Regions from separate parts of the Paraburkholderia sp. SUR17 genome, predicted to be linked through region 1. Evidence: predicted binding sites of a transcription regulator. Region 1 holds the regulator's gene; the other holds the start of a gene.

Region 1 (10,360 bases):
GGCAGGTCGCGGCCCGGTTCGTCAAATGGGGGCAGGTGGCCACGTTCGTCGTGGCGGCAGGCATCGTCGCGGCTTGCGGAGGTGGCGGCGGAGGCGGTGGTGGAGGGGGCGGAGGCGGCACGCCGAGCGCGGCCAACACCGTGCCCGTCACCGTGGACCGCGGGCTCTTCGGCGTGGTCAACATTCCCAGCGTGAGCGTGACGATCTGCGTGCCGGGCACCTCGACGTGCCAGACCATCGATCACGTGCAGCTCGACACCGCGTCCTACGGGCTTCGCGTGGTCAACACGGCGCTCAATTCCACGATGCTCGCCCAGTTGCAGCAGGCGAGCGTGGGCGGCCAGCCGCTTGCCGAATGCCCGCACTTCGCCGACGGCTACACCTGGGGCTCCATCCGCAACGCCGACGTCAAGCTGGGCGGCGAGGCGGCCGGCAACATCCCGATCCAGGTGATTGGCGACATGGGCAGCGGCACGGTTCCGCAGGCGTGCCAGAACTTCGGCGTGGGCAACAACACGGCGCAGGATCTGGGCGCGAACGGCATTCTCGGCGTGGGTGTGGCGCCCGCGGATTGCGGCGCCACCTGCGTCGGCTCGGCGGCGAGCAGCAATTACTACACGTGCCCAGGCGGTTTGACCTCGACCACCTGCACCGCGACCGCCGTGCAGATCTCGCAGCAGGTCGCCAACCCCGTGCCGCACTTCGCCACGGACAACAACGGCTTGATTCTGGAACTGCCGCAGATCTCGGACTCGGGCCAGGCGTCGGCGAGCGGCACGCTCGTGTTCGGCATCGGCACGTCGGCCAACAACACGATGACGGCCTCGCAGCAGTTCCAGACCACGCAGTGGGGCGACCTGGTGGGCAGCACGTTCAACGGCGCAACGGTGACGGCGTTCCTCGATTCGGGCTCGAACGGGCTCTTCTTCGAGGACAGCGCGTTGCAGCAGTGCGGCAGCAACTTCCAGGGCTTCTACTGCCCGTCGTCAACGCAGACGCTCAACGCCACGCTGCTAGGCGCCAACGGCGCGAAGGCCACGGTGAGCTTCAACGTGGCGAGCGCCTCCGCGCTGTTCGGCAACGGCAGCAACTTCGCCTTCAACGACCTGGCGGGCACGATCGGTTCGTCCACGACGCTGGACCTGGGCTTGCCGTTCCACTTCGGCCGCAACGTCTTCGTGGGCATGGACCGCACAGGCTCGGGCGGCTCGGCGCCGTTCGTGGCCTTCTAGTCCAACGGGCCGCTGGCCGGGTCGCCGCGCAGGCGGCCCGGCCACTCGGGCGGCCAGCCTGGGGGGCTTACAGCCTGAGCGCCCGCCTGCGGCGGCTTACCGGGCGGCCGAAGCCGCCCGCTCAAGCCGCTCCGCTCGAAGCAGCCCGCCCAAAGCAGCCCGCCCAAAGCAGGCCGCCCAAGCAGGCCGCCCAAAGCCGCCCCGCCCAAAGCCGCCGCCCAAGCCGCCCGCCCAAAGCCGCCCCACCCAAAGCCGCCCCCGCCACCGCAGGCTCCCCGCCAAAGGCACTCCGCCGTAACAACCGCACGCGCCCACCTCGCCTCATCCGCCGAAATACCCCCGTTTCTCCGTCTTTATCCGTCGATCGTCCATTGCGCAGCGCGGGAATAATCGCTCTCACTGAAAAAGGGCATTGCGCCGCGATCGACTGGAGAACCTGTGGCAGAGGACAGCGACCTCGAAAAAACCGAATCAGCCACTCCCAGGCGCCTCGAAAAGGCGCGTGAGGAAGGGCAGGTGGCGCGTTCGCGCGAGCTCGCGACGTTCGCGCTGCTTTCGGCGGGGTTCTTCGGCGTCTGGGCGATGTCCGGGCCTATCGGCCAGCATTTCCAGACCATTCTGCGCAGCTCGCTCACCTTCGACCACGCCACCGCCTTCGACACCGGCCGCATGCTGGTGGGCGCGGGCGGCGTGGTCCGCGAGGCCGCCTGGGTGCTGCTGCCGGTGCTCGGCCTGACGGGCCTGGCTGCGCTGCTTGCGCCCATGGCGCTGGGCGGCTGGCTCTTTTCCACCCAGTCGATCGGCGCGAATTTCAGCCGGCTCGACCCCGTGGCGGGCCTCGGCCGCATCTTCTCGATCAACGGACCGATCCAGCTCGGCATGTCGCTCGCGAAGACGGCGGTGGTGGGGCTGATTGGCGGCGTCGCGATCTGGCGCCATAAGGACGACATCCTCGCGCTCGCCACCCAGCCGCTCTTGACGGCATTCGCCAACGCCACGCACTTGGTGGCCGTCTGTTGCGCGATGACGGTGGCCGGCATGTTCGTGGTCGCGGCGCTCGACGTGCCGTACCAGATGTGGAGCTACCACAAGAAGCTGCGCATGACGAAGGAAGAGGTGAAGCGCGAGCACCGCGAAAGCGAGGGCGATCCGCACGTGAAGGCGCGCATCCGTTCGCAGCAGCGCGCCATGGCCCGCCGCCGCATGATGAGCGAGGTGCCCAAGGCCGACGTGGTGGTGACCAACCCGACGCACTTCGCCGTGGCGCTCCAGTACACGGACGGCGAGATGCGCGCGCCGAAGGTGATCGCCAAGGGCGTGAACCTGGTGGCGGCGCGTATCCGCGAAATCGCCACGGAAAACAACGTGCCGCTGCTCGAAGCGCCGCCGCTTGCGCGTGCGCTCTATCACAACGTGGATCTGAACCGCGAGATTCCGGGCCCGCTTTATGGCGCGGTGGCCGAGGTGCTCGCGTGGGTTTATCAGCTGCGCCGCTTCAAGACCGAAGGCGGCGAGGCGCCCGTCGCGCCCACCGAATTCGACGTGCCGCCCGAACTCGACAAGGGCGGCGTTTCCGACGAAGACGCCGCCGAGGAAGCCGCCGAAACGCTTTCGGGCGAAGGCGACGGCGAAGGCTCACCGGGCGCCCCGTCCGGCGGCCGCAACAAACGTGGTAACGAAGGAGCTTCTGCATGAACGCCCGCACTGGTTTGCTCGCGCGACGCCCCGACGTGCTTCAGGGCACGAACCTGCGCGCGCTGGCGGGGCCGATCCTGATCTGCATGATCCTCGGCATGATGATCCTGCCGTTGCCGCCGTTCCTGCTCGATCTGCTGTTCACCTTCAACATCGCCCTTTCGGTGATGGTGCTGCTCGTGTCCATGTACACGATGAAGCCGCTCGACTTCGCCGCCTTCCCGAGCGTGCTGCTGTTCTCCACGCTGCTGCGCCTCTCGCTGAACGTGGCCTCCACGCGGGTCGTGCTGCTGGAAGGCCACACGGGCCCGGACGCGGCGGGCAAGGTGATCGAGTCGTTCGGCCACTTCCTCGTGGGCGGCAACTTCGCCGTGGGTATCGTGGTGTTCATCATCCTGATGGTCATCAACTTCATGGTGATCACCAAGGGCGCGGGGCGTATTGCCGAAGTGGCGGCGCGCTTCACGCTGGACGCCATGCCCGGCAAGCAGATGTCCATCGACGCCGACCTGAACGCCGGCATCATCAACGAAGAGCAGGCGAGAAAGCGCCGCTCCGAGGTGTCCCAGGAAGCCGAGTTCTACGGCTCCATGGACGGTGCCAGCAAGTTCGTGCGCGGTGACGCCATTGCCGGTCTGCTCATCATGGTGATCAACATCATCGGCGGGCTGATTGTGGGCGTCGTGCAGCACGACATGAGCTTCGCCGCGGCGGGCAAGAACTACACGCTGCTCACCATCGGCGACGGCCTCGTGGCGCAGATTCCGTCGCTCGTGATCTCCACGGCGGCGGGCGTGATCGTCTCGCGCGTGGCGACCAACGAGGACATCGGCACCCAGCTCACCGGCCAGCTCTTCACGAATCCGCGCGTGCTGATGATTACGGGCGTGATTCTCGTATTGATGGGCCTGATTCCGGGCATGCCGCACTTCGCGTTTCTGGTGCTGGGCGGCGGCGCCATCCAGCTGGGCCGCGTCATGAAGAAGCGCGGCGAGGAAAAGAAGACCTCCGCGGCACTCGTGGACGTGGCGCCCGCGGCGCTCGCGCCCGCCGAGAACACCGAAGCCAGCTGGGACGACGTGGCGCTCATCGACACGCTGGGCCTCGAAGTGGGCTACCGCCTGATTCCGCTCGTCGACAAGAATTCGGACGGCGAGCTGCTCAAGCGCATCAAGAGCATCCGCAAGAAGTTCGCGCAGGAAATCGGCTTCCTGCCGCCTGTGATTCATATTCGCGACAACCTCGAACTGCGGCCCAACGCTTACCGCATCGCGCTCAAAGGCGTGGAGGTGGGCACGGGCGAGGCGTATCCGGGCCAATGGCTCGCCATCAACCCGGGGCAGGTCACGGCCGCGCTGCCGGGCACGCCCACCCAGGACCCGGCTTTCGGCCTGCCCGCCATCTGGATCGACACCAACCTGCGCGAGCAGGCGCAGGTGTACGGCTACACGGTGGTGGATTCGAGCACCGTGGTCGCCACGCACCTGAACCACCTCGTGGTGACGCACGCGTCCGAACTGCTGGGCCGCCAGGAAGTGCAGGCGCTGCTCGAGCGCATGCAGAAGGACACGCCCTCGCTCGTCGACGACCTCGTGCCGAAGGCGCTGCCCGTCACGACGCTGCAGAAGGTGCTGCAAAACCTGCTGGACGAGGCGGTGCCCATCCGCGACATGCGCACCATTCTCGAAGCGCTGGCCGAACACGCGCCGAAGATCAGCGACCCGCACGACCTCACGGCCATCGTGCGCCTCGCGCTGGGCCGCGCCATTACGCAGCAGTGGTTCCCCGGCAACGGCGACATGCAGGTGATGGGTCTGGACGCCAATCTTGAGCGCGTGTTGTCCCAGGCGCTCACCACGGGGGCGAACCCGGGCCTGGAGCCGGGGCTCGCCCATACGCTGCTCGAACAGACCCAGAAGGCGATGACGCGCCAGCAAAGCCTGGGGCTTGCGCCCGTGCTGCTCGTGCAGCACTCGCTGCGCGCCATGCTCGCGCGCTTCCTGCGGCGCAGCCTGCCGCAGCTGAAGGTGCTCTCCTACGCAGAAGTGCCGGACACGCGGCACGTCAAGGTGGTCAATCTGATCGGCACGGCTTGACGGGGCGGGCGCCGGTTGCGGCGCTTGCCGTCTTCGCTGTGCCAGGGGCGGGGCCGGGCATGGCTTGGGTTGGCGCGGCGCCGGCCTGTCCGGTGTGCCGTTCGGCGCCGCGGCGGGTACGTCCGCAGTACTCTCGCAGTGCCTTCGCGGTGCCTTCGCAGTACTCCCTCAGTGTTTCCGCAGTACCTCCGCAGTCTCCCCTCAGCGCCTCCCCGCAGCCCCCCTTTCGGCCCGATCAAACGAATTGCCTGCTTTTCCCCGCGCTGATCCATCGATAGTCCGGCGTTCACCTCCTCAATAATTTCACCATCGGCAAAGGCTTTGCCGCGCACCAGGTTCCTGCGGAGCCACCGCGCAACGAAGCCGGCGCCTCGCAATTGAAACGCCACGTCAGGGTCGTCAACCTCATCGGGGGTCAGCTTGAACATCCGCAAATTTATCGGTGCCACCAGCCGCGACGCGCTGCGCCAAGTGCGCGAAGTGCTGGGTCCTGACGCAGTGGTGCTGTCGAATCGCACGCTCGACGACGGCAGCGTCGAGATCGTCGCCGTAGCCGACCGCGAACTCGCGGCCATCGCGCCTGCCGCGGGTGAAGGCGCCAACGCGGGTGCTGCTTCGCGCGGCTTGCCGCGCAGCGCCGCCGCGCCGGTTGCGGGCAACCCCTACGCGAACGGCATGCCGGACGTGTTCTCGTCGGTGTTCGGGGCAAGCCCGGAAGCGGGCGCGGACCGCCCTTCCGCAGCGGACGACGAAGACGACGCCTCTCCCTACATGAACGCCGCCGCGCAACCGGTGGCCAAGCCCGAAGCGCAAGCAGGCGGCGCCCTCGCCACGCGCGGTGCCGCGCTGGACCGCCCGGGCGCGTTTATGGCTCAGTCTGCGGCCCAGTCCGCAGGCCAGGCCGATACCGGTGGCGGCGCGGACCGCTTCGCCGCCGAACCCGCGACTATCCAGGCGGGTGCACCGGCTCGTCCGGCTGCGCGTCCCACGCCGACGCACGCTCCCGCTCATCCGGCCGCTCATGCGCCGGCGGCGAGCCGCGCCGCAGGGTTCGCGACGCCGGCCGCAGGCGTGACCATGCCGGCATCGGCTGTGCCGTCGTACTCGGACAAGACACACGCTCCGCGCACCATGGCCGAAACGAACCCCTGGCTCATCGACCACGCGCGCCGCATTGCCGACAAGGACAGCGAAGGTCAAGGCGCGGGTCACAGCGCGGGTCACAGCACGAAAGCCGCAGGTATGACGCCCGCCGACGCCATGGCCAAAGGACTCGGCATGCCCGCCGACCCGCACGCCGAACACGGCCAGCATCGCGGGCAAGGCGAGGGCGTGCTCAACGTCAGCACGCCGGACTGGGCGCGCGAAGCGGCTCAACTGGCGGCGCGCCGCGCCACGCAGCGCATCGCACCGGCCTTCGATCTGCCGGGCAACAGCCAGCCGCCGACGCAATCGGCCACGCCCTCGGGCAACGCCAGGACCGCCGCCGATGCCGCAGGCGCGAACGCCTCGGCCAGCGTCACGGAAGCCATCAAGGCCCGCATCGAACAGGTCGTGAATGAAACGGTGATGAGCGAGCTGGCCTCCATGCGCGGCATGATGGAAGAGCAGTTCGCCGGACTCCTCTGGGGCGAGCGCCAACGCCGCAGCCCCACGCACGGCGCGCTCACCAAGCAGCTGTTCGCCGCCGGCTTCTCGGCCCAGCTCGTGAAGATGGTGGTGGACAACCTGCCCGAAGGCAAAGACCCGGAAGGCGCGCTGGAATGGGCGCAGTCGGTGCTCGAATCGAACCTGCCCGTGCTCGAAAACGAAGACGCGCTCATGGAGCGCGGCGGCGTGTTCGCGCTGATGGGCCCCACGGGCGTCGGCAAGACCACGACCACGGCGAAGCTCGCGGCGCGCTGCGTGATGCGCTTCGGCGCGAGCAAGGTGGCGCTGCTCACCACGGACAGCTACCGCATTGGCGGCCACGAGCAACTGCGCATCTTCGGCCGCATTCTCGGCGTGTCGGTGCACGCGGTGCGCGACGGCGCCGACCTGCAGCTCGCGCTCACCGAACTCAAGAACAAGCACATCGTGCTGATCGACACGATCGGCATGAGCCAGCGCGACCGCGCCGTGACCGACCAGATCGCCATGCTGTGCAGCGCCGGCCAGCCGGTGCAGCGCCTCTTGCTGATGTCCGCAACGAGCCACGGCGACACGCTCAACGAAGTGGTGCAGGCCTACCAGAGCACGCCGGACAAGGCGCCGCTCGCGGGCTGCATTCTCACCAAGCTCGACGAGGCCACCAACCTGGGCGGCGCGCTGGACACCGTGCTGCGCTACCGGCTGCCGGTTCACTACGTGTCGACCGGCCAGAAGGTGCCGGAGAACCTCTATGTGGCGACGAAGCGTTTCCTGATCCGCAGCGCGTTCTGCATTCCGCGCGAGCACTCGCCCTTCGTGCCGCACGAAGACGACATCCCGGCGCTGCTCTCGGCGCTGTCCACGCGTTCGAATGCCGACCTGCACGAGGTTCGCTTTGGATAAATTCGTAGCCGACCAGGCGGAGGGGCTGCGGCGGCTGCTCGCCCGCAGCGGCTCGCGAGTGATCGCGGTGACCGGCGGCTCGGAGAGCGTCGGACGCACCACGACAGTAGTGAACCTTGCAGCGGCATTGGCCGAGCAGGGCAAAGACGTGCTCGTCATCGACGAGTGCCTGGGCGACCGGTCGGTGAGCGCCACGCTTGGCGGCATGCAACGCGTGGGGAATCTCGCCGGCGTGATGCGCGGCGAGGTGTCGCTCGCGGCGGCCGTGAGCCGGCATCCGCTCGGCTTCGGCGTGCTCTCGGCCTGGCGCGGCAGCCAGGAAGGCTATAGCGCCGAACAGTACGGACTCGTGCTGAACGGCCCCGCCGACGTCGTGCTGATCGACGCCGGGCTCGACAGAAACGGCGCGCTCTCCGGGCTCGCCATGCGCTCGCACGACGTGATGGTCGTGACGCGCGTCTCGGCGCAGGCCATCACCGATGCCTACGCCGCCATGAAACGTCTTCATTTCGCGCACGCAATCGCGCAGTTCCGCGTGCTCGTCAATTACGTCCAAAGCGCGGCCGATGCCCACACGGCATTCGAGAACCTCGCAGGCGTGGCGGGTCGTTACCTCACCGTCTCGCTCGAAAACGCAGGCTGCATTGCGGCTGACCCACACATGGCGCGGGCCGTCGAGCTCGCACGCTGCATCGTGGATGCTTTTCCGTCCACGGCCGCCGCGCGCGACTACCGGCATGTCGCCGCAGAACTGCAGTACTGGCCCATGCGGCCAGCCATGTCGTCGCGCGCGGCCATGACGCGCCCGACCGTAACAACGTCGGCCCCATCGCCATCCATGTGGCAGGCCGACCCGGCCGCCGAATGGCCGTCGGCGCAGCATGCGTGACGCCACTCGGGGACTTCAGGCAGGAGAGCACGATGTATAACGCTCAGGGAAAGATTTCGCAGGACGAGGTGCTGGCGAAGTACGCGCCGCTCGTAAGACGTCTCGGTTTGCAGCTCGTAGCCAAGATGCCGGCGAGCGTGGATCTGGACGATCTGATCCAGGCCGGCATGATCGGTCTGCTCGATGCGGCGAGCCGCTACAAGGAAGATCAGGGCGCGCAGTTCGAAACCTACGCGAGCCAGCGCATTCGCGGCGCCATGCTCGACGAGCTGCGCAGCAACGACTGGCTGCCGCGCAGCCTGCGGCGCACGTCGCGCGAGGTGGAGAGCGCGGTGCACCAGGTGGAGCAGCAATTGGGCCGTTCGGCGAGCGAGACGGAGATCGCCGGGCATCTCAAGATGCCGCTCGACGAATATCAGTCCATGCTGCAGGACCTGCATGGCAGCCAGCTGATCTACTACGAAGACTTCGACCGGTCCGCGGACGACGAGCCGTTTCTCGACCGCTACTGCGTCGATCACTCGGATCCGCTTTCCGCGCTGCTCGACGAAAGCCTGCGCGCGGCGCTGGTGGAAGCCATCGACAAGCTGCCTGAGCGCGAGAAGCTCTTGATGTCGCTCTACTACGAGCGCGGCATGAACCTGCGCGAAATCGGCGCGGTGATGGAAGTGAGCGAATCGCGTGTGTGCCAGCTGCACAGCCAGGCCGTGGCGCGTCTGCGCACGCGTCTGCGCGAACTGGCCTGGGCGGGCGCCGAGGCCGACTGAGAAACCCGAGCGGGGTGCGTTCGAGGGGCGTTCGCGCCTTTCCGGGCGGGTGGCGCTGTTGTTGGCGTTAGAGGGCGCCGGGTAGCGGACCCCGGACCCCGGGGCCCAAGGCGCCGGGCCTCGGGCGGGATCGGTTCGGCCGGCGCTGCGCTGGCTTGTGTGGGGCGGCTGCTTTGCTGCTGCTTTGCTGCCACTTCACCGCTGCTTGAGCGGCACGTCATTCGCACCCTGTCCGCTTGCTGTTCGCGCGTCCTCCAATTCTTCGGCGGCTTTTTCGCCTTCTTTCGGGCCGGCTTCCCGGCTCGTTCATCGGGCCGCTTCAGGCCGTAACACCACTAACATTTTCTTACACCACCCTTTCTGACGGGTGGCTACACTTGCGCCGCGTTATTACGAAGACAATGGGGTTAAACCAGATGCTCAAAAAAATCGCAGGAATCGCCGTGTTGACCGCGGCTTCGGCCGCTGTATCGCTGCCCGCTATGGCGGGTGACCTGAACAATGCGCTCGGCGGGGGCCTCGGCGGGGTAGCGGGTGCCGCGGTGGGCGGCGCGCTGGGCGGCAGCACGGGCTCCGTGATCGGCGGTGCGGTGGGCGGCGGCGCAGGCGCTGCGGTCACGTCGAACCGGCGCGAACGTACGGGCGCCATCGTGGGCGGTGCGCTGGGCGGCGGCGCGGGCACGGCGGCAGGCAACGCGATGGGCGGCCGCACGGGCGGGCTGATCGGTGCGGGACTGGGCGGTGGTGCCGGCGCGGCACTGGGCGGCAACATCTCGCGCAGCAACTCCTACGCGGACGAGGGCGAGCGCGGCTATCGCAGCACCGGCCACCACCGCAAGCATCGCAAGCACTGGGATTGAGCCGCGAGCAGCAAAGGCAAGAGGATCGAGAAAGGCGCAACGACGCCTGAGGTTGAAGGCCGGGGTTGAAAACCGGTCTTGAAAACCGGTTTAAAAACCAGCGTTTGAAAACACAACGGGCCGCACATTCGCATGGATGTGCGGCCCGTTGGTTTTTGGTGCGGCTGGCCGGCGAATTCAGCGGTGGCGCTGCGCCCGGATCATCGCGCCGCGCGCCTCAAAACCCGGCTCCGGGGAAATCGATCAAACTCGCCCGAACGCAGGAATTCGCCCATCCGGCCCGTACAAA
Region 2 (10,360 bases), 840 kb from region 1:
GAGTTCGGTATTCAGATGCACCGAGCGCGGATCGAGATTCAGCGAGCCGATCACGAGCGTGCTGCGATCGATGATGTAGGCCTTCGCGTGCAGGCTTGCGCGCGAGCGCGAGCCGGTGAAACCCACGCTGCGTTCGCGTTGCACGGGCTTGAATTCGTAGAGGTCGACACCGTGTTCGAGCAGCGGCACGCGGTAGGGACTGTAGCCGGCCTGCACGGCGACGGCGTCGGTGGCCGCCAGCGAGTTCGTGAGAATCGCCACGTGCACGCCGCGTGCCGTGAGCCGCGAGAGCGCTTTCACGCCCACTTCGTGCGGCACGAAGTAGGGCGAGAAGACCTGCAGACTCTCGTGCGCGCCGCGCATCAGTTCGAAGAGCCGCTGCGCGGGCGGGCTCTTGTAGTCGGCCGTCGGCACGGCGACCTTGTCGGGCGTGTCGGCCTTGAATTCGGCCGGGGCCCAGACGAGGCCCAGCTCGTCACGCGCGATCTGCTGCGCAAGCGGTGTCGCGTTGATCGGCTTCGCGTCGTAGGGATCGGCGTTCTCGCGCCAGTGCTCGCGCAGCGCGTCGCGCGCGAGGTCGAGATCGTGCGGGTCGAAGCTTTGCCGGTTGAGCACGCGCAGCGGGTAGGCGCTCGCGCTGTTCCAGTACCGGTCGAAACTCGCGGAGATGTCCGCGACGATGGGCCCCGCGGCAAGCATGTCGAGATCGCGGAACTCCAGCGTGGGGCTCGCGTTGAAATACTCGTCGCCGAGATTGCGGCCGCCCACGATCGCGAGCTGGTTGTCCACGATCATCGCCTTGTTGTGCATGCGGCGCGTGAAGGTGTCGATGCGCGTGAACAGGTCCGTGGTGCGCTCGAACATGCTCAACTGCTCGCTGCCGAACGGATTGAACACGCGGATCTCGATCTTCGGATGCGTGTTGAGCGCGGCCATCAGCTTGTCGATGTCCTTGAAGTTCAGGTCGTCGACCAGCATGCGCACGCGAACGCCCTGATCGGCCGCATAGAGCGCCGCGCCGAGCAGCAGCTTGCCGGTGGTGTCCTCGTTGGCGATGTAGTACTGCATGTCGAGGGTTTTCGTGGCGGCGCGCGCGAGCGCAATGCGCATCTGCAAGGCTTCGGTGCCGGCGGAGAGCAGTCTGAATCCGGACTGGCCGCCATGGGCCTTCACGGGCGCGTCGAGCGCTTCGGCAAGTGGCGTGGAAGCGCCGGGCGGCAGTGCGTGCGTGACGTCGCGCGGGTAGGCCGTGGCGGGCGGGCGCGTGGCGCAGGCGCCGAGCGCGAGCGCTGTAACGAAGGCGAGCAGAAGGCTGGCGAGCCGGCTCGCAAACCCGGCAGGCGCGTCATGGCAGAGACGTGCCGCAGGCGTTGCGCGGACACGCTTGCGCCACAGCGCTGCGACGGACCGGTCGATGTACGGCAGCACGCCTCGTCCTCCACGGGTGGTGTTGTCGGCGCCGGCCTGACGGGGCCGGTACCCTGTGGAGAACATTCTACGGGCAATTGTTAAGGCAGGCTGTGGGGCGGTACCGCACGTGGGTGCGCGGTCGATGGGGGCGCGGGCGTGAAAAAAAGCCCGCGCAGTGCGCGGGCCCAAACCCTGTCAGAGGAGTGTCACGGAAAACGGCTTCATCGTAGCGTGCACGCCATGTGCCACCAACCAACGATCCGTGCGTTGCTTATCGTCGGTGCGCTGCGATGCTTCGCTCCCGCGTTGTTCTGACGTTTCGATCAAGCGCGGTCTTGCCCTGCGCCCGGCCCACGCTGAAGGCTCAGGCGGTGAAAGCGCAGCGTCATCAGAACAGCCACGCTCGCGAGCCCCGCGGCGAGCCCCCACCACAACCCGCGCGCGCCCAGGCCGAAGTGAAACGCGAGCGTGTAGCCCGTCGGAAAACCGATGCCCCAGTAGCCGAACGCAGCCGCGATCATGGGAACGCGGGTGTCCTTGAGGCCGCGCAGGCAGCCCGAGGCCACCGTCTGCATGCCGTCCACGATCTGGAAGATCGCGGCCACGCCGAGCAGCGACGCGGCGAGCGCGACCGTGTTCGCGTTGGCGGGGTCGTCGAGCTTGAGGTACAGCCCGACGATCCAGTGCGGCGCGACGATCAGCACGAGCCCCGAGAGCGACATGAACGCAACGCCGAGCACGAGCGCGACGAAGCCCGCATGGCGTGCGGCAAGCGGCTGCGCCGCGCCTTCCCAGAAGCCGACGCGCACGTTGGCCGCCTGGCCGATCGAGAGCGGCACCATGAACGACACGGACGCTACGTTGAGCGCAATCTGGTGCGCCGCGAGCTGCGATTCGCCCAGCACGCCCACCATGAGCCCCGTGGCGAGAAAGAGCGTCGATTCGACCCCGTACGTGATCGCCACTGGCCAGCCGATGCCGAACAGTTCGCCCATCAGCGGTACGGTGGGACGCCGGGCGGCGACGAAGTGCCGGTAGCGCGGCCGCAAATGGAGCAGCGCCGCCAGCACGAGCGCGGAGAGCCAGACGGTGAGCGTCGTGGCCGCGGCCGAGCCGAGAAAGCCGAGCCGCGGCAGTCCGTACACGCCGTGGATGAGTCCGTAGTTGAGAAACGCGTTGACGAACACGCTCGCAATCGAAACGCCGAGCAGCCGCCGCGCTGCGCCAATGGCGGGCAGAAACGAGCGCAGCAGCCCGATGCCCGCAAGGCTCGCGGGCGCGGCCCAGCGCAACACCGCGCAGTACTCGCCCACGTTGCGCGCGAGCAGTGGCGGTTCGCCGAACGCCAGCAGAATCGGCGTGGCAAACGACAGCAGTGCGAACGCCGGCACGGTGAGCAGCAGCGACAGCACGAAGCCGGTCCAGTAAATGTGCGGCACGTGATGCTCGTTCTGCGCGCCGCGCGCGTTGGCCACGGTCACGCTCACGGAGGTGAGCACGCCTTGCAGCAGCGTGACGACGACGAAGTAGAGCGCGGCGCCGAGTCCGCCGGCGGCGAGCGCATCGGCGCCGAGCGAGCCGAGCAGCACCGTGTCGGTCACGCTCATGGCCATCTGGGCGAGCTGCGCGATGGCGAGCGGGGCGGCGAGGCGGGCGGTGTCGGCGGCGTGGCGGGAAAGCGTGGGCGGCCTCGTGCCCACGCGCGAGAAGCTCGATTGCTGGGTCATGGGAAGGGAAAAACGGCGCGAGCGTATGGGCGCGCCGCGATTCTTATGATGTCTTTCGGGACGGACAGCTTATTGCGGGAACGGGCAGTTGTCGATGGAAAAGCCCGTTTTTGGTGCAGTTTCTTTCAATCGGCTTCGCGCACGGCGATGCGTGTGTCGCCGAACAGCACGACCTGGCCCGCGCGGATCTTGCACGTTTTGCGCAGCTCCACTTGACCGTCCACCTTCACTTCGCCTGCGGCCACCAGCTGCTTGGCCGCGCCGCCGCTGTCGGCGAGGCCGGTGATCTTCAGCAGGTTATGGAGTTCGACGTAGTCGCCGGTGAGCGGGAAATCGAGATTGGGCATGGCGCACGCGAGGGAACAGGTTCAAGGGCTCGCATCATAAGCCCGCGGGCGCGGGCGCGTCGAACGGATTGCGTGGAGGTAGCGGGTGCGTGGGGGGCAAGGGTTCTGCGCGCTTGTCTCGTAGGGGTGTATGGATATACAGTGTGCGTCGCCATCTTCCCATTCTGCCTACGCCGTGCCTTCCGCTTCCGTTCCGGTTTCCGCTTCTGTTCGCGATTCGTCTGCCCTCGTCGAGCGCCCCGCCGCGCATGGCGGCGCAAGCCCGACGCCCGAAATGGCGGCCGAGGTTGCAACGAAAGTCGCCGCCTGGCTCGCGAAGCTCAACGACGCCCAGCGCGCGGCCGTCGAGCACGGCGTCGGCGAGGCCGGCGCGCCCGCGCCGCTCGTGGTGATCGCGGGCGCGGGCTCGGGCAAGACCAATACGCTCGCGCATCGCGTGGCCCATCTTGTCGTGAACGGAGCGGACCCGCATCGCATCCTGCTGCTCACCTTCTCGCGCCGCGCCGCCGACGAAATGACGCGCCGCGTGACGCGCATCGCCGCCGGGGTGCCGGGCGCGTCTGCGGCGCTCGCGCACGGGCTCATGTGGGCCGGCACGTTCCACGGCGTGGGCGCGCGGCTCTTGCGCGAGTACGCCGAGCGCATCGGCCTCGCGCCGGGCTTCACCATCAACGACCGCGAAGATTCCGCGGACCTCATCAACCTCGTGCGCCACGAACTCGGTTTGTCGGCGAAGGAACGGCGGTTCCCGTCGAAGTCCACGTGTCTCTCGATCTATTCGCGCGTCGTGAATACCGGTGCGTCGCTCGCCGATGTGCTCGCCCGTGCGTTTCCGTGGTGCTGCGAGTGGGAGGCGGACCTGCGCGCGCTCTTTGCCCGCTACGTCGAGGCGAAACAGGCGCAGAACGTGCTCGACTACGACGACCTGCTGCTGTACTGGGCGCACATGGCCGCGGAGCCCGCGCTCGCCGCCGAGCTTTCCGCGCGCTTCGATCACGTGCTCGTGGACGAGTACCAGGACACGAACCGCCTGCAGGCGTCGATCCTGCTCGCCCTCAAGCCCGACGGGCGCGGCCTGACGGTGGTGGGCGACGACGCCCAGGCCATCTACTCGTTTCGCGGCGCCACGGTGCGCAACATCCTCGACTTTCCCGCGCAGTTCGATCCGCCCGCGCGGCAGGTCATGCTCGAGCGCAACTACCGTTCCACGGCGCCCATTCTCGAGGCGTCGAACGCGGTGATCGGGCTCGCCAAAGAGCGCTTCGCGAAGAACCTCTGGACCGACCGCGCGAGCGAGCAGCGTCCGCGGCTCGTTACCGTGGCCGACGAAGCCACGCAAGCGCGCTATGTCGTCGAGCAGGTGCTCGAGGCGCGCGAAGCGGGCATGAAACTGAAGTCGCAGGCGGTGCTGTTTCGCGCCGCGCACCACAGCGCGGCGCTCGAAGTGGAGCTGGCTCGACGCAACATTCCGTTCGTCAAGTTCGGGGGGCTGCGTTTTCTCGATTCCGTGCACGTGAAAGACGTGCTCGCCGTGCTGCGTTGGGCGGAAAATCCGCTCGACCGCGTGGCGGGCTTTCGGGTCGTGCAACTGCTGCCTGGCGTGGGGCCGGCCACGGCGGCGCGGCTGCTCGATCAGGTCGCAGCCTGCAAGGGCACCTGGCCCGCCGCCGACGCGCTCGCGGCATTCGCGCCGCCACCGCGCGCCGCAGAAGACTGGGCCGCGTTCGTCGCGATGATGTCGACGGTCTGCTCGCGCACGAGTGCATGGCCTGCCGAGTTCGAGCTGATCCGCCGCTGGTACGAACCGCATCTGGAACGCAACCACGAAGACGCCGCCATGCGTCACGCGGACGTGCTGCAGATGGAAAGCATTGCGGGCACGTACCCGTCGCGCGAACGCTTTCTCACGGAACTCACGCTCGATCCGCCCGACGCCACGAGCGGCGAGTCCGGCGTGCCGCTGCTCGACGAGGACTACCTGATCCTCTCCACGATCCATTCGGCGAAGGGCCAGGAGTGGCGCAACGTGTTCGTGCTCAACGGCGTGGACGGCTGCATTCCGTCCGACCTCGGCACCGGCAGCGACGAAGAGATCGACGAGGAGCGCCGCCTGCTCTACGTGGCGATGACGCGCGCGAAGGAAGACCTGCACATCGTCGTGCCGCAACGGTTCTATGTGCACAATCAGACGCAATCCGGCGACCGGCACGTCTGGGCCTCGCGCACGCGCTTCATTCCGGCGCCGCTATTGCCGCTCTTCGAGGCGCGTGCGTGGCCGCCCGTGCCCGTCGCCGCCGCGCCGACAGCGGCGGGGCTGGCTGCGGCGGCTCACGCCAAGGTGGAGATTGCGGCGAAGCTCAGGAAGATGTGGGACTGAGCAGGGTTATTGCATCCGAGGCCGAAGCGGCTGGAATGCGGGCGTCAGCGCTGCGCCCTCAGCGCGACTGACGCTGCTGCTGTTGCTGGTTGCGCACGGGCGGCGTGAAGACGTTGCGCAGCCAGGCCGCGAGGCGGGCGAATACGTCGTACGGTTCTTCGACGAAGATCTCGGGCTTGAGCAGGCGCAGGTATTCCATGATCTGCTGCGCTTCCTGCTTCTGGAACGAGCCGTGCGAAATGCCAAGGCGCAGCAGCCCGCGCAACTCGCCCAGCTTTTCGCGCGACGCGCTGCCCACACTCGTTTCGCAGGCGATCTTCGCCTCGTAGATGCGCTGGCGCAGCGATTCCGCGAGCCGCCACGCCGGCGTCTGCATCACTTCTTCGAGCGTCTGGATGTCCTGCACGGCCGACTTGATCTGCGCCGAGAGCGGATCGATCAGGTTGGGCGCGGCCTGCGCCTCGTTGACGATCGCCGTGGCCCAGTCGCGACAGTGCTTGGCGAGCTCGTCGGGCGTCCATTCGGAGCGGGCGGCGAAACCGAAGCCGTACTCGGCGGCCTGCCGCATCAGGATGGCGACGACGTCCGGAAATTCCTTGTCGAGCGTGCGTTTTGCCCACGCGTACTGGCCGCCCTGAAGCATGCGCTGCACCGCGTGCTCGGTGAGCGGCACCATGTTGTCGAGCAGCTTCGCACGCAGGAAGTCCTCGAACGAGGGCGTCGCGAACTGCGGGTCGAGCTTGAGCGACACGCGCAGGAACGCGTCGAAATCCTTGCGTAGCGACACAAGGGTTTCTTCCTTCAGCGTAAGGGTGATCTGGCCCATGTTGTTATCCCGTTTCCCCGGTCCGCCCCTCTTCGTGGCGCCGTGGCGTATCTGCTGTATGCCGGCGGAGCGTCCTTCGCGCGGGTTGCCGGCGTCTTCACGTTCGTGACGGCCCGGTGGACGGACGACGCGCGGCGTGCGATCTGCGTGCGATTCGGGCGCATTGCGCGCCGCCAGGCCGGCGGGCACCAGGGCCGGAGCCGGCGCGAAAAGCGGATTTCGATCGGCGGACTTCGATCTGTTTAACGGCGTGCGGTGGGCAAACTTGAGGAAGTCATGACGCAGCGCACGAAACGCCGGCTTCCGGGGCTGGCGCGCCGGGGGCTCACGTTCGGTGGACGGGGAAGGGACGGGTGGCGCTAACGCAGCACGACGCCTTGCCAGACAAAGAACACGGCGAGCCCCACGGCGATAGTGAGCAGTGGGCGGCGCGTGAGCGCACTCACGGCAATGGCCGCGAGCGCGCCGACGAGCTGCGGATTGCGCCACGTCAACTCAGGGCTGCCGTGCGGGGCGACCGCCATGGGAACGATGAGCGCCGTGAGCACGGTGACGGGCAAGAAGCCAAGCGCCGTGCGCACGAGCGGCGGAAAGACGACGCGGTCGCCCAGCACGAACACGGCCGCGCGGATCGCCCAGGTGATGAGCGCCATGCCGAGAATCAGGAGCGCGTAGTTCATCGGCTTGCCTCTGCGGTGCGTCCGCGCGAGGCGCCCGGCAGCGACAGCGCGACACCCACCGCGACGCCGGCGAGCACGGCGCCCAGTAGTCCGAGCTTGTAGGGCCACGTCTGCCAGAGCAGCGCGAGCGTGCCCGCGGTGACCGCGGCCGCGAAGTAGCGAACGGCCACCAACTGCGGCACGACGATGGCGATGAAGGTGGCGACCATCGCGAAGTCGAGCCCGAGCGACTGCAGTCCCGGAAAGGCCGCGCCGAACAGCAGCCCGGCCGCCGTCCAGAGCTGCCAGTTCACGTACATGGCGAGCCCGGAGCCGAAGAAGTACCAGGGGCCAATGGCGTCGAACCGGCCATGCGGCTGACGACGATAGTAGGCCCAGGCCACGGCGAATACTTCGTCGGTGAGCAGGCCGGCGAGCACCAGCCGCCAGCGCAGCGGCAGGTGCGCCACATAGGGCGCGAGCGTCGCGCTGTACAGCAGATGCCGCAGATTCACCACGAGCGTCGTGCCGAGCACGACCGGAAAGCTCGCGCTGCCCGCAATCAGGCCGAGCGCAATGAACTGCGCCGAGCCGGCGAATACCGCGAGGGACATCAACTGCCCTTGCCACACGTGAAGCGGTCCCGACGTGACGAGCGTGCCGAAGATGATGCCGAACGGGGCGGCGCCGACCATCATCGGAATCGTGTCGCGCGCGCCCGCCGTGAATTCCTTGAAGCGAATGGAACGGGTCACTCTCTCCTCCTTTTGCCGCGAGCTTAACGGAGGGCGTAGGCAGCTGGCTTGTACGTTCTTGCGGCGGGGTGCGGAGGGTGTTCCCGGGGCGGTTATGCCGCTTGCCAGCGCCCCGGCGGCACGCCGAACATGCGGCGGAAATGGCGCGTGAAGTGGCTCTGATCGACGAAGCCGGTGGCCGCCGCGACCTCGGCCACTGGCCGGCCCGCGCGCAGGGGCGCAAGCGCGCGTTGCAGGCGAATCTGGTTGCGCCACGCGTGCGGCGGTAGCCCCGTAGCCTGGGCGAAAAGGCGTGCCGCGTGAAAGGGCGAAAGGCTGACCGCTGCCGCGAGGTCGGCAAGCAGAAGCGGCGTGGCGAGATGGCTGGCGAGGTGTTCCTTCATCGTTGCCACACGCGGGTCGCGCGCCGGGCGCAGCACGTGTTCCGGCGGCGTGCGGCCGTAGCGGACGAGCAGCGTGGAGAGCGCGTCGAGCAATGCCGATTCGGCAGCGAGCGGGTCCGCCGTCGGCGTGGACGTCAGAGCGGGCAGTCCGGCGGCGCCGGCTTCGAGTAGCTGGTGCGCACGAGAGAGGCGGCGCGCCAGGTCGGCGTCGCGAATCACATCGGCGTCGAACCACGGCAGCGGCTGCGCGCCGCCCGCGATGTCCTGCGCGAGGCTGTGCATGTACTCGATCGGCACGTACATCACCCGATAGCGCCAGCCTTCGTCCACGGCACGCGAGCCCGTATGCACCTCGCCGGGATTGATCACCGGCACGCTGCCCGCTTCGGCGACGTAGTGCGTGGCGCGATAGCGATAGCGTTCCGCGCCTTCTTCGATCACGGGAATCGTGTAGGCGTCGTGCCAGTGCGGTGTGAACTCGTGATCGTGATATTCCGCGGTGAGCAGGTCCGCGCCGGGCAACAGCGGCGTGCGCCAGTAATGGGCGGAATCGCGGAAGCGGGTCACGGTCATGGTTTCGGGCTTGCGGGTCTGTCGAGTCGGGTGCGGTAGGCGTGTGCGGCGCGCCTACTTCAACGGAATGGGCGTGCCCGCGGGGACGGGCACGGCGCTCACGCTATTCTTGGCGCTGCCGCTTACCACGCGGTCACTGTAGGTCAGATAGACGAGCGCGTTGCGCTTTGCATCCACGACGCGCACCACGTGCAGCGTCTTGAAGATGAACGACATGCGTTCCGTGAACACGTCCGACTGCTGCTTGAGGTTGCCTGTGAAGTGGATCGGCCCGACCTGGCGACATGCGATGGACGCCTCCGTCGGATCTTCGGCTACGCCCAGCGTGCCCTTGATGCCGCCGGTGCGTGCCCGCGAGACATAGCAGGTGACGCCATCCACGAGCGGGTCGTCGTAGGCTTCGACCACCACGCGGTCGGAGCCCGTGATGCGGAAATTCGTGTTGACGCTGCCGATCTCCTCGCCGTATGCCGCGGCTGTCGTGGCCGCGAGGAACGCGGTACCGACGGCGGCAGCGCATCGTGCGGTGACGCGCAGGCGCGGGTTTCGCGTCGTGGAGAAGTCGTGAGTGCGTTTGGCGAGGTTCATCGTGGATCGATCGGCGGGAATGACAGATCCACATTATCGACGAACTCGCGCGGCGACTCGCCACCGCTCTGCCGGAAAAGAAAAAAGGGATTACGTGAAGACACGTAATCCCTTCGATATCTTTTGGCTCCCCGACCTGGGCTCGAACCAGGGACCTACGGATTAACAGTCCGGCGCTCTACCGACTGAGCTATCGGGGAACAGCAATACAACCGTTCACTACGTAAAAAAGCCCGTTATGGTTAACGGGCTTTTGCAATTTCTTGGCTCCCCGACCTGGGCTCGAACCAGGGACCTACGGATTAACAGTCCGGCGCTCTACCGACTGAGCTATCGGGGAACAACAAAAGCAGAGAAGCGAGATTCTATGGGGTACTTCAGACGCTGTCAATACTTCGGGGCTTCGGCGAGGCGTATTTCCTGCGTGCGCTTCTTGTCGTAGCGCCTGCCGGACCGGCCTGATAGACAAGCCCCGATGTCGCTTAGCGCTGCAGCAGCGACAGCTTGTCCTTCACGTCCTTGAATTCGTCGGCTTCCGGCAGCGGCTGCTTGGTCTTCGTGATGCTCGGCCATGCCTTCGCCAGTTCGGCGTTCAGCGGAATGAAGTCCTGCTGGTCGCCCGGCACGTCTTCTTCGGCGTAGATCGCGTTCACCGGGCACTCGGCCACGCACACAGCGCAGTCGATGCACTCATCCGGGTCGATCGCGAGGAAGT

What was found. Region 1 encodes FliA, which starts transcription of late flagellar genes. Its sites were predicted from a motif close to CTAAAGTTTNNNNNNNNNNNGCCGNTA; they were not measured.
Region 2: P2869_RS12685 (DUF4088 family protein) is a predicted target of FliA. The motif match lies at 6,931-6,957, and genes of this name have one in related genera.

What each region holds. Positions count from the first base shown of each region.
Region 1 is NZ_CP120508.1:3,715,906-3,726,265, reverse strand. It holds gene P2869_RS16685 (DUF3443 domain-containing protein) at 1-1,232, shown strand, start outside; gene flhB (flagellar biosynthesis protein FlhB) at 1,671-2,927, shown strand; gene flhA (flagellar biosynthesis protein FlhA) at 2,924-5,023, shown strand; gene flhF (flagellar biosynthesis protein FlhF) at 5,444-7,555, shown strand; gene P2869_RS16665 (AAA family ATPase) at 7,548-8,444, shown strand; gene P2869_RS16660 (RNA polymerase sigma factor FliA) at 8,477-9,211, shown strand; gene P2869_RS16655 (hypothetical protein) at 9,628-10,071, shown strand; gene P2869_RS16650 (flagellar protein FlgN) at 10,315-10,360, opposite strand, start outside.
Region 2 is NZ_CP120508.1:2,870,953-2,881,312, reverse strand. It holds gene P2869_RS12705 (phospholipase D family protein) at 1-1,308, opposite strand, end outside; gene P2869_RS12700 (MATE family efflux transporter) at 1,734-3,137, opposite strand; gene P2869_RS12695 (RNA-binding S4 domain-containing protein) at 3,263-3,484, opposite strand; gene P2869_RS12690 (ATP-dependent helicase) at 3,759-5,861, shown strand; gene P2869_RS12685 (DUF4088 family protein) at 5,920-6,687, opposite strand; gene P2869_RS12680 (AzlD domain-containing protein) at 7,047-7,367, opposite strand; gene P2869_RS12675 (AzlC family ABC transporter permease) at 7,364-8,044, opposite strand; gene P2869_RS12670 (AraC family transcriptional regulator) at 8,194-9,057, opposite strand; gene P2869_RS12665 (CreA family protein) at 9,112-9,645, opposite strand; tRNA gene P2869_RS12660 (tRNA-Asn) at 9,770-9,845, opposite strand; tRNA gene P2869_RS12655 (tRNA-Asn) at 9,910-9,985, opposite strand; gene fdxA (ferredoxin FdxA) at 10,128-10,360, opposite strand, start outside.